2 regions of the Sphingobium sp. B11D3A genome follow, and region 2 is predicted to be linked to the other one. Evidence: predicted binding sites of a transcription regulator. Region 2 holds the regulator's gene; the other holds the start of a gene.
What was found. The regulator LexA, encoded in region 2, represses DNA repair genes until DNA is damaged. The targets are predictions, from matches to a motif close to GTTCCNCNCTTGTTCT.

Region 1 (5,781 bases), 420 kb from region 2:
CGATCAGCCACGTCAATCCGTTCTTCTACGCGATTTCCGGCTTCCGCTATGGCTTCCTCGCCGCGGCCGATTCGCCCATCGCGGTGGGCGCGGCGCTCCTGCTGGCGCTCAACCTCGTGCTGGCCGCCGTCTGCTACATCGGGCTACGGCAGGGGTGGCGGATCAAATCCTGAAGACAGGCATAGCCCCGACTACAACAGGCGAGGCGCCGCCCGTCAGTTCAGTGCCAGTAGCTCGGGTCGAGCGCATAATGCCCGCCGCGATGCTCGCCGAACAAGGCGGTGACAGCGGGATGATCGATCGGCTCGTCGGTTCCGTCGGCCACCAGATTCTGCTGGCTCACATAAGCGACATAGGTCGCTTCACCATTGTCCGCGAACAGATGGTAGAAAGGCTGGTCCCGCTCCGGCCGCATCGCCTCGGGAATGGCCTCATACCATTCCTCGCTGTTGGAAAAGACCGGATCGATATCGAACACAACCCCGCGAAACCCCAGCAGGCGGTGCCGGACCTTCTCCCCAATGCCGAAATGCGCGTGCGACACGCGATGGGCGGCACTGATCGTCGGAATGTGCGTCACGGAAGAGAATGACTTGCGGGCTTGGGCTTGATTCATGAGACAGATTTAGTGTCGCCGGCACCGAGTGCAAGTTTTCCCGCACCGACTGCTTGGCAAAGCCCTGATCATCCGCTAACAGCGCGCGCTCGACTACCGCAGCGGCGCCCTCTCTTTGGGCACTGCGACGCGAAAACCTCTGCGGAGAGGTGGCAGAGTGGTCGAATGCGCCGCACTCGAAATGCGGTGTACGGGCAACCGTACCGTGGGTTCGAATCCCACCCTCTCCGCCACTTACAAATGAGCGCTGGTGCCGACGGCGCGTGCCCCTCGCCTCCGTCGTTGCCGATTTCGCCCCTGGGTGCTTGCGTTCGCTGCGATCGGGTGATGGTTAGTTCGATGGCCTGCCGCTCCCTTTTTATTCCAAGCGATCTCCGCAGGCCTATGCGCAACATCAGGGGCCGTCGCACCGCGTCTCTTGCGCTCTCAACCTTGCAGCGCCACGCGGACCGCCGCCAGATCGCGCGCGAACAAATTTTGTTCTCGCGCTTGCGCCTCTCCGCTCAGGCGCAGCAGATAGCTGGGATGGGCGCTCAGCCAGAGCTGGCTGCCATCCGCGAGCTCATAGGGCCGGCCGCGCTCCTTGGCGATGCTGGGTGTCCGGCCTAGCAGGGCGCGCCCGGCGCTGGCGCCCAAGGCCAGCACGATCGTTGGTTGAACGATCCGTCTTTCGGCATCGAGCCACCAGCGGCAATGGTCGATCTCCCCCGCGGTCGGGTTTTGGTGGAGACGTCGCTTGCCGCGTTGCTCGAATTTGAAATGTTTGACGGCGTTGGTCAGCCGGATTTCGGCACGATCGAACCCCGCCGTCTCCAGATGCCCGTCGAGCAACTGCCCCGCCGGACCGACAAAAGGCCGGCCCTCCTGCTCTTCGAAATCGCCCGGCTGCTCGCCCACGATCATCAGCCGCGCGTTGCCGGGCCCTTCGCCAGCGACGGCGCGCGTGCCGTTGCAGCCGATCGAGCAGGCCGTACAGGTCGAGATGCCCTCGGCAATCTCACTGAGGGACGTCGGGGGCGGGCGCTGGAAGGGATCGGCGCCTTGATCGACCATCTGAGCCTCGCGGGCCTGGGCGCCGGCAATCAACGCAGGGATCAACGCGGCTTCCGGCAGGTTCTTCCAGTATCGCCGGGGCATTTCCTTCACCATCATCGCCACCTTGAGCCGCGCGGGGTTGAAGATGGAGGCATAATAACGCTGCCAAAGCCCTTCGATCTCGTCTTCGCCGGGGGCATCCCGGGCGTCGGCGCCCGGCCCCTCCGCGAGCTGAGCGCCATCCCAGTGCAAGCTGAGATCGGGCGTCAGGATGGACCAGCGCTGGCTCGCGAACCGATTGAGGAAAAACGGGGCGTTGGCGCGCACGATGGCATGATCCGGCTCGAACCAGGCCACGTAGCGGTCCGTTCCATCGGGATCCTGGGCCAGCCGGAACCGCACGAACGCCCTCATCTTGTGAATGTCGCGGCGCACCTGCCGCTCCAACTGCGTGAGGGCGTGCACATCGGCATCGCTCGTCTTTTCAAGCAGGTGCGGGTCGCTTTGCAGGCGCCACAACAGGCGATAGAGCAGCGCCAACCGTGTATCCGAGCTGTGCAGGATCACCTTGCGGGCCAACTCGATGAAGCGCTTGTTGGCCGTGACCGGGCGGGGTGATGGAGCAGGCTCAGGCGTGTCTTTGGACGCGAACAAATCCCGCGCGCCGTCCGATGCCGCTGCCCAGCGGATATGCTCCGGACCGACGCCCTGCAAGACCAGGGCGCGGGCCAGATCGCGCCATGTGTCGAAATCATGGGCGTCATCCAGCTCGGCATTGAACAGCGCGGGCTGACGCAGGAGCGGGGCCGGCTTCACCTGAACAGTTCCATCTGGCGAGGTGGCGGGGCCAGCCGGGCACGCAGGTTTGCCGTGTCGATCAAGCCAGTCGGGCGCCAGTCGGCCGTGACAATGAACGGCCGCAATTTGGTGACCGTGCGAGTGAGCCGGGCGAGATCATCCAGCCGGAGACGATGATGGCGGCGGGCTTGCAGGATGGCAGCCACCGCCCGCGTGCCCAGTCCCGGCACGCGCAGGAGCTTTTCGCGCGAGGCCAGATTGATGTCGACCGGAAAATCCTGCCGGTGCCGCAAGGCCCAGGCCAGCTTGGGGTCGATGTCGAGCGCCAGCATCCCGTCATCGTCCGTCGCGGTCTGCACCTCGCTTGTCGAAAATCCGTAGAAGCGGATCAGCCAGTCGGATTGATAAAGCCGATGCTCGCGCATCAGGGGCGGTCGCTTGAGCGGCAGAACGGCGCTGGCATCGGGGATCGGGCTGAAGGCGGAATAATAGACGCGGCGCAGGCGATGGCGGTCGTACAATTCGCTGGCCCGGCCGATGATCTGCGTGTCGCTGGCGCCATCCGCGCCGACGATCATCTGGGTAGATTGGCCGGCGGGCGCGAACATCGGCGCATGCTTGAAGCGTTTGCGCGCATCCTTCGCCTCCACCATGGCCGAACCGAGCCGCGCCATCGCGCCTTCGATCTGCCCGCCATTCTTGTCGGGCGCCAGATCGGTCAGGCCGCGCTCGGTCGGCAGTTCGACATTGATCGAGACGCGGTCCGCCCACAGGCCCGCTTGCTCGACCAGCGCGCGATCGGCCTCGGGGATCGTCTTGAGGTGGATATAGCCCTTGAAGCCATGATCCTCCCGCAAGGCACGGGCGACCTCGATCAGCTGCTCCATCGTATGGTCGGCGGACTTGATGATGCCCGAGGAGAGGAACAGGCCCTCGATATAATTGCGCCGGTAGAAGTTGAGCGTCAGCTCGACCACTTCCTGCGCCGTAAAGCGCGCCCGCCGCACGTTCGAGCTTTTGCGGTTGACGCAATAATGGCAGTCGAAAATGCAATGATTGGTGAGCAGGATCTTGAGCAGCGAGATGCAGCGCCCGTCCGGCGCATAGGCATGGCAGATGCCCATGCCTTCGGTCGAGCCGATCCCCTTGCCATCGCGACTGTTGCGCTTGGCCGTGCCGGACGATGCGCAGGAGGCATCATATTTGGCGGCGTCCGCAAGGATCGCCAGCCGATCCGTAATCGTCTCCTGTTTCATTTGTTCTTTATATGTTCCAGCGGCTGGGGCGGCAAGCACCGAGCAGGCCAGCCCGGCTCGGTTCGTCTGAAAATTGCACTGCCATGTGCCTTGCGCTATGCGCTGGGGAAGAGCCCCGGTGTCCGCTGATCCTCGCTGATTCGCGCCGCCGGGGCCTTGATTTTTACAACTGATGAGTAGGCACCCGCACATGTCCCGTCGTCGCCAGATTTATGAGGGCAAGGCGAAGATCCTTTATGAAGGTCCCGAGCCCGGCACGCTGATCCAGTATTTCAAGGACGATGCGACCGCCTTCAATGCGCAGAAGAAGGGGACGATCTCCGGCAAGGGCGTGCTGAATAACCGGATTTCCGAGCATGTCTTCACGCTGCTCGCGAACATCGGCGTGCCCACCCACTTCATCAAGCGGCTGAACATGCGCGAGCAGCTCATCCGTCAGGTCGAGATCGTGCCGATCGAGGTCGTGGTGCGCAATGTCGCCGCTGGCTCGCTCTCCACTCGGCTGGGCATTGAGGAGGGCACGCAGCTGCCCCGCACGCTCATCGAATATTATTACAAGGATGATGCGCTCGGCGATCCGCTGATCACCGAAGAGCATATCGCCTGCTTCGGCTGGGCGAGCCAGGAAGAGATGCACGACATCGCCGACATGGCGATCCGCGTAAACGACTTCATGAGCGGCTTGTTCGCCGGCATCGGCATCCGTCTGGTCGACTTCAAGCTGGAGTTCGGCCGCATCTGGGATGGCGATTTCTCGCGCATCATTCTGGCCGACGAGATCAGCCCCGATGGCTGCCGCTTGTGGGATATGGCCACTAACGAGAAGCTGGATAAGGACCGCTTCCGCCGCGATCTGGGCGGTGAGGTCGAGGCCTATCAGGAAGTCGCGCGCCGCTTGGGCCTGCTGCCCGAGGGCCTTGAGAACGACGTTCTCGATCTGGAGAGCCACCGCAAGAAGCGCGGCAAGTAAGAGACGTTTCGGGCCGGGCGCTCATCAGCGGCGCCCGGCTCCCGCGCCTTTACATCGCCGCGCCGGGCAGCACCCAGGCATTGAGGCCCATCCACAGGGCCATGGCGACCATGAACAGGTCTTCGGTCAGCGAGACGAAGCCGAGTGGCACATTGGTCCCGCCGCCAACGCAGGCACATTTGAGGCTGCGTTTCTCCACATAGACAGCCTTGTAGATCGAGACCGCGCCGATGCCGCCGATGAACGCGGCGACTGGTACCGAGAGCCAGGGCAGGGCCCCCGCGAGCATCAGCACGCCGGCGCCCAATTGGGCGAACGGATAGATTGAGGCATAGGGCACCCATTTGCGGGCCAGCAGATCATAGCCCAGGAACATGGTCGCGAACCGATCCACATCCTGCAGCTTGAGCATCGCCAGCAGGATCATCGTCACGGAGATGAAGCGCTCGAGGGTGAGCAGGCTGAGCAGCGGCGCGGCCGTCAACAGATCGATCGTCAGCGCGATCAGCGCCGCAACAGCGAAGACGACCAGAACAGGCGTATAGCTCGTCGCGTTCGGATCCTTGACGCTGAGGCCCAGGAAGCGGCGCAAGTCATCATGGCCACCGATCCGCTGACCGTCGATGAACACCTGCGGCGTGGTGGTCACATAATGCTCGGCCTTGAAGGCTTCCTGCTGGGCGCGGGTTTCGATCCAGCGATCCTCGACATCATAGCCTTTGCTGCGCAGCAGGTGGAGCGCCTTGAGGCCATAGGGGCAGATGTGGGTCGGCATGACCATCCGATAGAGGACAGCCTTGCGGCCCTTCGGGTTTCGGGGTTCAGGCATTGACGCTCATCCTTGCTGAGAAGTCCATGCACCCCATATAGGGTCTGTACCATGGTACGGAGTCAAGCATGGCGGCGATCAGCATTTCGGGTCTGGCGAAAGCCGGCGGTGTGGGGGTCGAGACGATCCGCTTCTACCAGCGCAAGGGGCTGCTCCCTACGCCTGAGAAACAGGCCGGCAATGATCTGTCCGGGGGCATAAGGCGCTATAGAGAGGAGGATGTCCGGCGGCTGCGCTTCATTCGGGCGGCGCAGCAGGCCGGCTTTACGCTGGAAGA
Region 2 (5,781 bases):
GCACCGGACAAGTCCTCACCGCAGATCAATGTCGAGGCGCCGATCATGATCCCGGAGGATTATGTGCCGGATCTCGACCTGCGCATGGGCCTCTATCGCCGCATCAACGAGCTGGAGGACAAGGGCGCCATCGAGGCCTTCGCCGCCGAACTGATCGACCGCTTCGGCCCCCTACCGGACCCGACCCAGAATCTGCTGACGCTGATCGACGTGAAGCTCAATTGCCGCAAGGCGGGCATCGCCAAGATCGACATCGGCCCGCGCGGCGCGCTGGTGAGCTTCCAGAACGACCAGTGCCGCAATCTCCCGGGCCTCATCGGCTACGTTCAGAAACTCGGCGTCATCGCCAAGCTGCGGCCCGACAGCAAACTCGTCATCCAGCGCGCCTGGGGCGACCCCAAGGCACGGCTGAATGGGGCGCTGAAGCTGAGCCAGGGGTTGGCAAAGAGTATTGGGTGAAGGGCGGATTAGCGCGAAAGCGCGCGATGTGGGGCATGTAACGGGACGGCGCCGGAGGGTCGAAGCAGAGACACCGGCTGGGCAGCTTTCCTCGACGCTGAGGAGTCATCATGGCTCCTATCGATAGAAAAAAGCTGCAGATGCCGGCCTTCTTCTAGCTTCACCGTTCCTGCTGAGTAGGATCCGAGGTGCGCAGCAGGCGCGTATCGAAGAGCCGTATCGAAGCATCCCAGTGCACGGGCCGGTCCTTCGATACGCCGCTTCGACAAGCTCAGCAGCTACTCAGGACGAACGGAGGGAATTCCGACAATGGCGTCGCGCCTGATTAGTCCGTGTTCAACACCAACGTCGGACCACAGCCGTAGCCGCTTTGAAGCGGTGACGAAGGATCGGTGAACGACATGTTCTAGCGTGGGAAGCGGCCGCTCAAGCCGGAGCGCGTTTGTCGAAGAATGAACAAGGCTCAGGGATTTTGATAAGTGGGCTGAAATCAACCGTCCAAAGATCAAGTTCGTACAGATCCCCGTCTTGGTCCAGAATCAACCCAACCCTAACTTGCATCCCATCTTCGTCGTAAAAGCCGCAAGAGCCAGCCTCGCCTCCATATGTGCGTTCGAGCTTTTGCGATACAAATGACAGGCTTCCCATCCCGCCATCATCCATCTCCTCAACGAGAAGCTCAGGCGGTAGGGCGTTACTGCACTCGTTCACCTCCCAAAGGTAGGCAACCAACGCCCGCTCTTCAGGCTTAAGAGGGCGAGGTGCAGAGTGCATTTAACGTCAAATAAGGGATTCAATATTGACTGCAATGACATGGTATCTGGACAGGCAGGTTTTAAGATTGCCGATGATAGCTGACGTTCTTGCCACCAACCCACTTCACGGCCGCCCCTGGAAGCGTCCCGCCCGAGCCGTCCTACTCAATCCATAGCCCATGCGCCCGGTGCCAGTCTTCCAGCCCCTCGTCTGGATAGCCGTCGAAGCACTGGTCATCCGACCCGATCTGCGGCTCGACCCAATTCGCCTTTGATCCGAGCATCATGTGCACCAGCGACGGCGGCTTGGGCAAATCGCTGTCGATCGCGGAAGCGAAAGGGTGGAGCAGGTCGGGATACTCTGGGCTGAACACCCAGAGCGCGCTCGCGCAGGCCGGGCAGAAGTGCCGCTCGCCGGTGCTGACGCGGCATCCGCCCTCGCCCCCACCGCCGCCATCGTCCAGCGCAGCGTGATAGACGGCGGTCTCGCCTTCCACCTTGTGCGTGCGCTTGTCGGCGTGGAGATTGATGGCATAGCCGCCACCGCCGGCGGTCTTGCGGCAGATCGAGCAATAACAGCGCAGAAAGGGCACCGGCGCATGGCTGTCGACGGAAAAGCGCACGGCGCCGCATCGGCAGGAACCTTCGAGCTTGAGGGGCATGGCACGGTCCTCTTGTAGTGATCGTCTGTCAAGCTGAACCGCTGCCCTCCCCGCCGGTTCCCTCAGCGCCCATTGCGCGCTTCCCCTTGCGGCCACTTAATCCTTGATCTGCGCGCGCATCCTCCGCATGGCGAGCGCGCCCGGTGCCCGGCCCATGTCCGGTGGCCGCGTGCCCTGGCAGGAGATGTCCGCCCGTGATCGTTCGCAACCGCCTTGGCTTGCTCGAAGTGCTGTTCGCCTATCGCGGCACGATCATGCCGCATATCCAGCATCGGCTGGCAGGCATCGCCGTGGCCAGCGTGGCGGCCATTCTGGCAGCGCGCGCCTGGCCAGGGCTATTCGCGCAGATCAGCGGCATTCCATTCGCCCTGATCGGCCTGTCGCTCTCCATCTTCATGAGTTTCCGCAACAGTGCCTGTTATGATCGCTGGTGGGAGGGCCGCAAGCAATGGGGGGCGCTGATCATCGCGAGCCGCTCCTTCGCACGGCTCACGTCCTCGCTGCCTGAGGAGGAGCGCGCCCCGCTGCTCCGCGGCGTCTGCGGCTTCACCAACGGTCTTGCTGCCCGCCTGCGTCAGCACGACGAGGCTGCCGCGATCGGCCGGTGGGTGAACGATGGACCGTGGCGCACCTCCCCGAACCCGACCGACACCGTACTCTACGAGATGGGCGCGCACTGCCTGCGCCTGTCCGCAGACGGGCGGATCAACCCGATCCATCATTCGCTCATCGAGGGCCAACTCAAGGCGCTCAGCGATGTGCAGGCGGCCTGTGAGCGGATCGCCAGCACGCCGGTTCCGTTCACCTATTCGCTCATTCTCCACCGCACGACCTACGTCTTCTGCCTGTTGCTGCCCTTCGCGCTGGCGGGCTCGCTGGGCTGGTGGGCCCTCATTCCGGTGCTGGTGGCGAGCTATACCTTCTTCGGGCTGGACGCCTTGGGCGATCAGCTGGAAGACCCGTTCGGCTATGATCCCAACGACTTGCCGCTCGATGCGATGACACGGACGGTCGAACGCGAAATGCTCGCCCGCCTCGGCGCGACCGATCTTCCCGCACCCATCGCGCCTGACCAGCACATCCTGACCTGATCGCTCGCCCGTGCGTGGGACGACACGCCAGCCACCGAGACCTGAGATATTTGGCCGATCCGTGTTGACGTGGCTCGATTCGTTTCCTAAACGTTCTCCGTCCGTTCCATATTGGGGAACCACTCATGTTGACCGCCAAGCAACAGCAACTGCTCAGCTACATCAAGCAGCATCTCGATCAGGGTGGCGTCTCGCCCAGTTTCGAGGAGATGAAGGAGGCGCTGGACCTCAAGTCGAAGTCCGGCATCCATCGGCTGATCAGCGCGCTGGAAGAGCGCGGCTTCATCCGCAGGCTGCCCAATCGCGCGCGGGCGCTCGAAATCCTCAAACTGCCGGATGGTATGCCCGTGGCAGAGCGGACGGAAGAGCCGGCGGCGGCCACCAACGTGACCCCGCTGCGCAAGGCGGCCACCGCGCCGGCGCGGACGATCTCCATCGCCGCCAATGACGTGATCGAAATTCCGCTGCATGGGCGCATCGCTGCCGGTCTTCCCATCGAGGCGATGGAGAGCGACACCATGTTGCCGGTCCCGGCCGCGTTGCTGGGCGCCGGCGATCATTACGCGCTAGAAGTCTCCGGTGACTCGATGATCGAAGCAGGGATTTTTGACGGTGACTTCGCGCTGATCCAGCGGACCGAAACGGCGCGCGATGGCCAGATCGTCGTGGCCCTCATCGACGAGAATGAAGCGACGCTCAAATATTTCCATCATGACGGCCGCAAGGTGCGGCTCGATCCTGCCAATCGCGACCATGAGCCCCAAACCTATGAGGCGCGGCAGGTGCGCATTCAGGGCCGGCTCGCAGGGCTCTTGCGGCGCTATAACTGAGGCGGGCGATATGGGACGCCGGCTCTAGCGCGAGCCGGTGCCCGCGATCCAGGGATGGCGGCTGCGCGGGTCGTGGCCCGGCACGATCTCCCGACTGTCGAGCAGGATCAGTGCACCGCCCATGGCATTCAGCGCAGGCCGATCCAGCTTTGCCCAGCGCGGCACACATCCCGGCGGCAGGGGCCGGTCAGCGATCACAAGATCGGCCTGCGCGCAGGCGGCCACCAACTCGGGATAGGGAACGAGCAGGCGCGAGCGACTGATCAGCAGGTGAACCGGCGGCTGGTCAGCACGGCCCGGCAATGTCATCGCGCACATGTCCCGCGTGCATCCCGTGTCCGGCGCCTGCGCGAGGGACGCAAACTCACCGTCATAGGCGCTCGCTTCAGCCAGAGTCGTGCGAACATAGTCCCCGCTTCGGTCCCGCAGCAGTGCCATGCGCCCATCGCGCAGGCGCACCGCCACATGATGGCCGTCGGCGGTGACGAGCACGTCGGCGGACGGTGCCAGAAATGTCAGGAAAAAGCCTAGCGCCGTCAGAGGCAGGCCCCACCAACGCAGCGCCGTGTGCCAGAGCATCAGCCACAAGAGGCCGATCATGGCGAGCGCAAAGGCCAGTCCGCTGGAGACGGGCAGCGATAGCGTCGCAAAGGGCTGACTGGCGATAGTATGCGCAATCCACAGCAGGAACTTGAGCGCCACACCGACCACCCACCAGACCGGCGCCCCCAGCCCCACAGCGTCGAGCACCAGCGCGAGCACCTCAGCCGGCATCACCACGAAACTTGTGAGCGGAATGGCGATCATATTGGCCGCCGCGCCAAGCAGGCCCGAGCGATGAAAATGGGCAAAGGCAATCGGCGTCAGCACCAGCTCGACCAGCAGCCCGGTCGCCAGCAAGGCGCCGAGGCTGCGGGTCCAGCGCTTTATCCGCCCCTCGTCGCGTCGCTCGAACAGCCGCCGTGCGGGGGGATATTCGTAAAGCGCCACGATTGCGGTCACGGCAACGAAGCTCATCTGGAAGCTGGGGCCGATGACAGCCTCAGGCCAAAAGATCATCACGATCAGCGCGCCGGTCGCGATCAAGCGCAGCCCGATTGCCTCGCGGCCCAGAGCCATGCCCGCGATCACCAGCAAGGCGGCAATGCAGGAGCGGATCGTCGGCACCTGCGCCCCGGTGAACACAGTGTAGCCGATGCCCGCCGCGCCGCCCACGCAGGCGGCGATCATCAGCACCGGCCAGCGCAGCGCGAGGGCCGGCGACAGCGCAAGCAGACTGACCATGATGAGAATCACGCCGCCGATCAGCGCGGAGACGTGCAAGCCACTGATCGAGAGCAGATGGGCAAGCCCGCTGCGCCGCATCGCGTCCGCATCCGCCTCGCTGATCCAGTTCTGATTGCCCGTGGCGAGCGTGATCGCGATCGTCCCTTCCGGTCCCGGCAACCGCACGGCGATGTGGTGGGCGAGAGTCGCGCGCGCATCCCCGCCAGCGGTTGCCGCATCGAGGCGCTGCACTTTGCCGAGTGCCCGCCCGGTAGCGCCGAGGCCGGAAAAATAGGCCGTCCGCGCAAAATCATAAGCGCCCGGCAGGGCAGCCGGTGCAGGCGGCATTAGCCGCGCTCGGACGGCAATGCGGTCCCCTGCGGCAATCTCCTCTGCCATCTGATCGGGCGCCGCGTTGATGCGGACCCGCGCCGGCAGATCGGGCCGCGACAGCGGCGCGACCTCCAGCCGCACCAGTCCCCGGGCAGCCAAGGGCGTTGCCGAGAGGACTCGAGCCTCCATCTCCACCACCGCGGCGCGCGCAAGTGGCGGCTGCGCAACAAGAAGCGCTTTGGCCCAGATCAGCAGACAGCCCGCCGCCAGCAGCACCGCGCCAACGGCGAGCGCAGCGGGCAAGCGTCCTCCGCGCCCCACGGCGCCAAAGGCGGCGGCGACGCCCAGCCAGAAGGCGATCCACGCCATCCACTGCGGTGGCGCA

Region 1: M2332_RS05970 (putative DNA modification/repair radical SAM protein) is a predicted target of LexA. The motif match lies at 3,708-3,723, and genes of this name have one in related genera.

The regions. Positions count from the first base shown of each region.
Region 1 covers NZ_JAOQOE010000001.1:1,247,107-1,252,887, reverse strand. Annotated here, with positions in the region: gene M2332_RS05990 (ABC transporter permease) at 1-173, shown strand, start outside; gene hspQ (heat shock protein HspQ) at 221-616, opposite strand; tRNA gene M2332_RS05980 (tRNA-Ser) at 760-849, shown strand; gene M2332_RS05975 (UdgX family uracil-DNA binding protein) at 1,043-2,467, opposite strand; gene M2332_RS05970 (putative DNA modification/repair radical SAM protein) at 2,464-3,705, opposite strand; gene purC (phosphoribosylaminoimidazolesuccinocarboxamide synthase) at 3,896-4,675, shown strand; gene M2332_RS05960 (glutaredoxin) at 4,725-5,504, opposite strand; gene M2332_RS05955 (MerR family transcriptional regulator) at 5,573-5,781, shown strand, end outside.
Region 2 covers NZ_JAOQOE010000001.1:830,060-835,840, forward strand. Annotated here, with positions in the region: gene mfd (transcription-repair coupling factor) at 1-459, shown strand, start outside; gene M2332_RS03985 (DUF6984 family protein) at 886-1,233, opposite strand; gene M2332_RS03990 (GFA family protein) at 1,376-1,876, opposite strand; gene M2332_RS03995 (bestrophin family protein) at 2,071-2,967, shown strand; gene lexA (transcriptional repressor LexA) at 3,093-3,797, shown strand; gene M2332_RS04005 (ComEC/Rec2 family competence protein) at 3,822-5,781, opposite strand, start outside.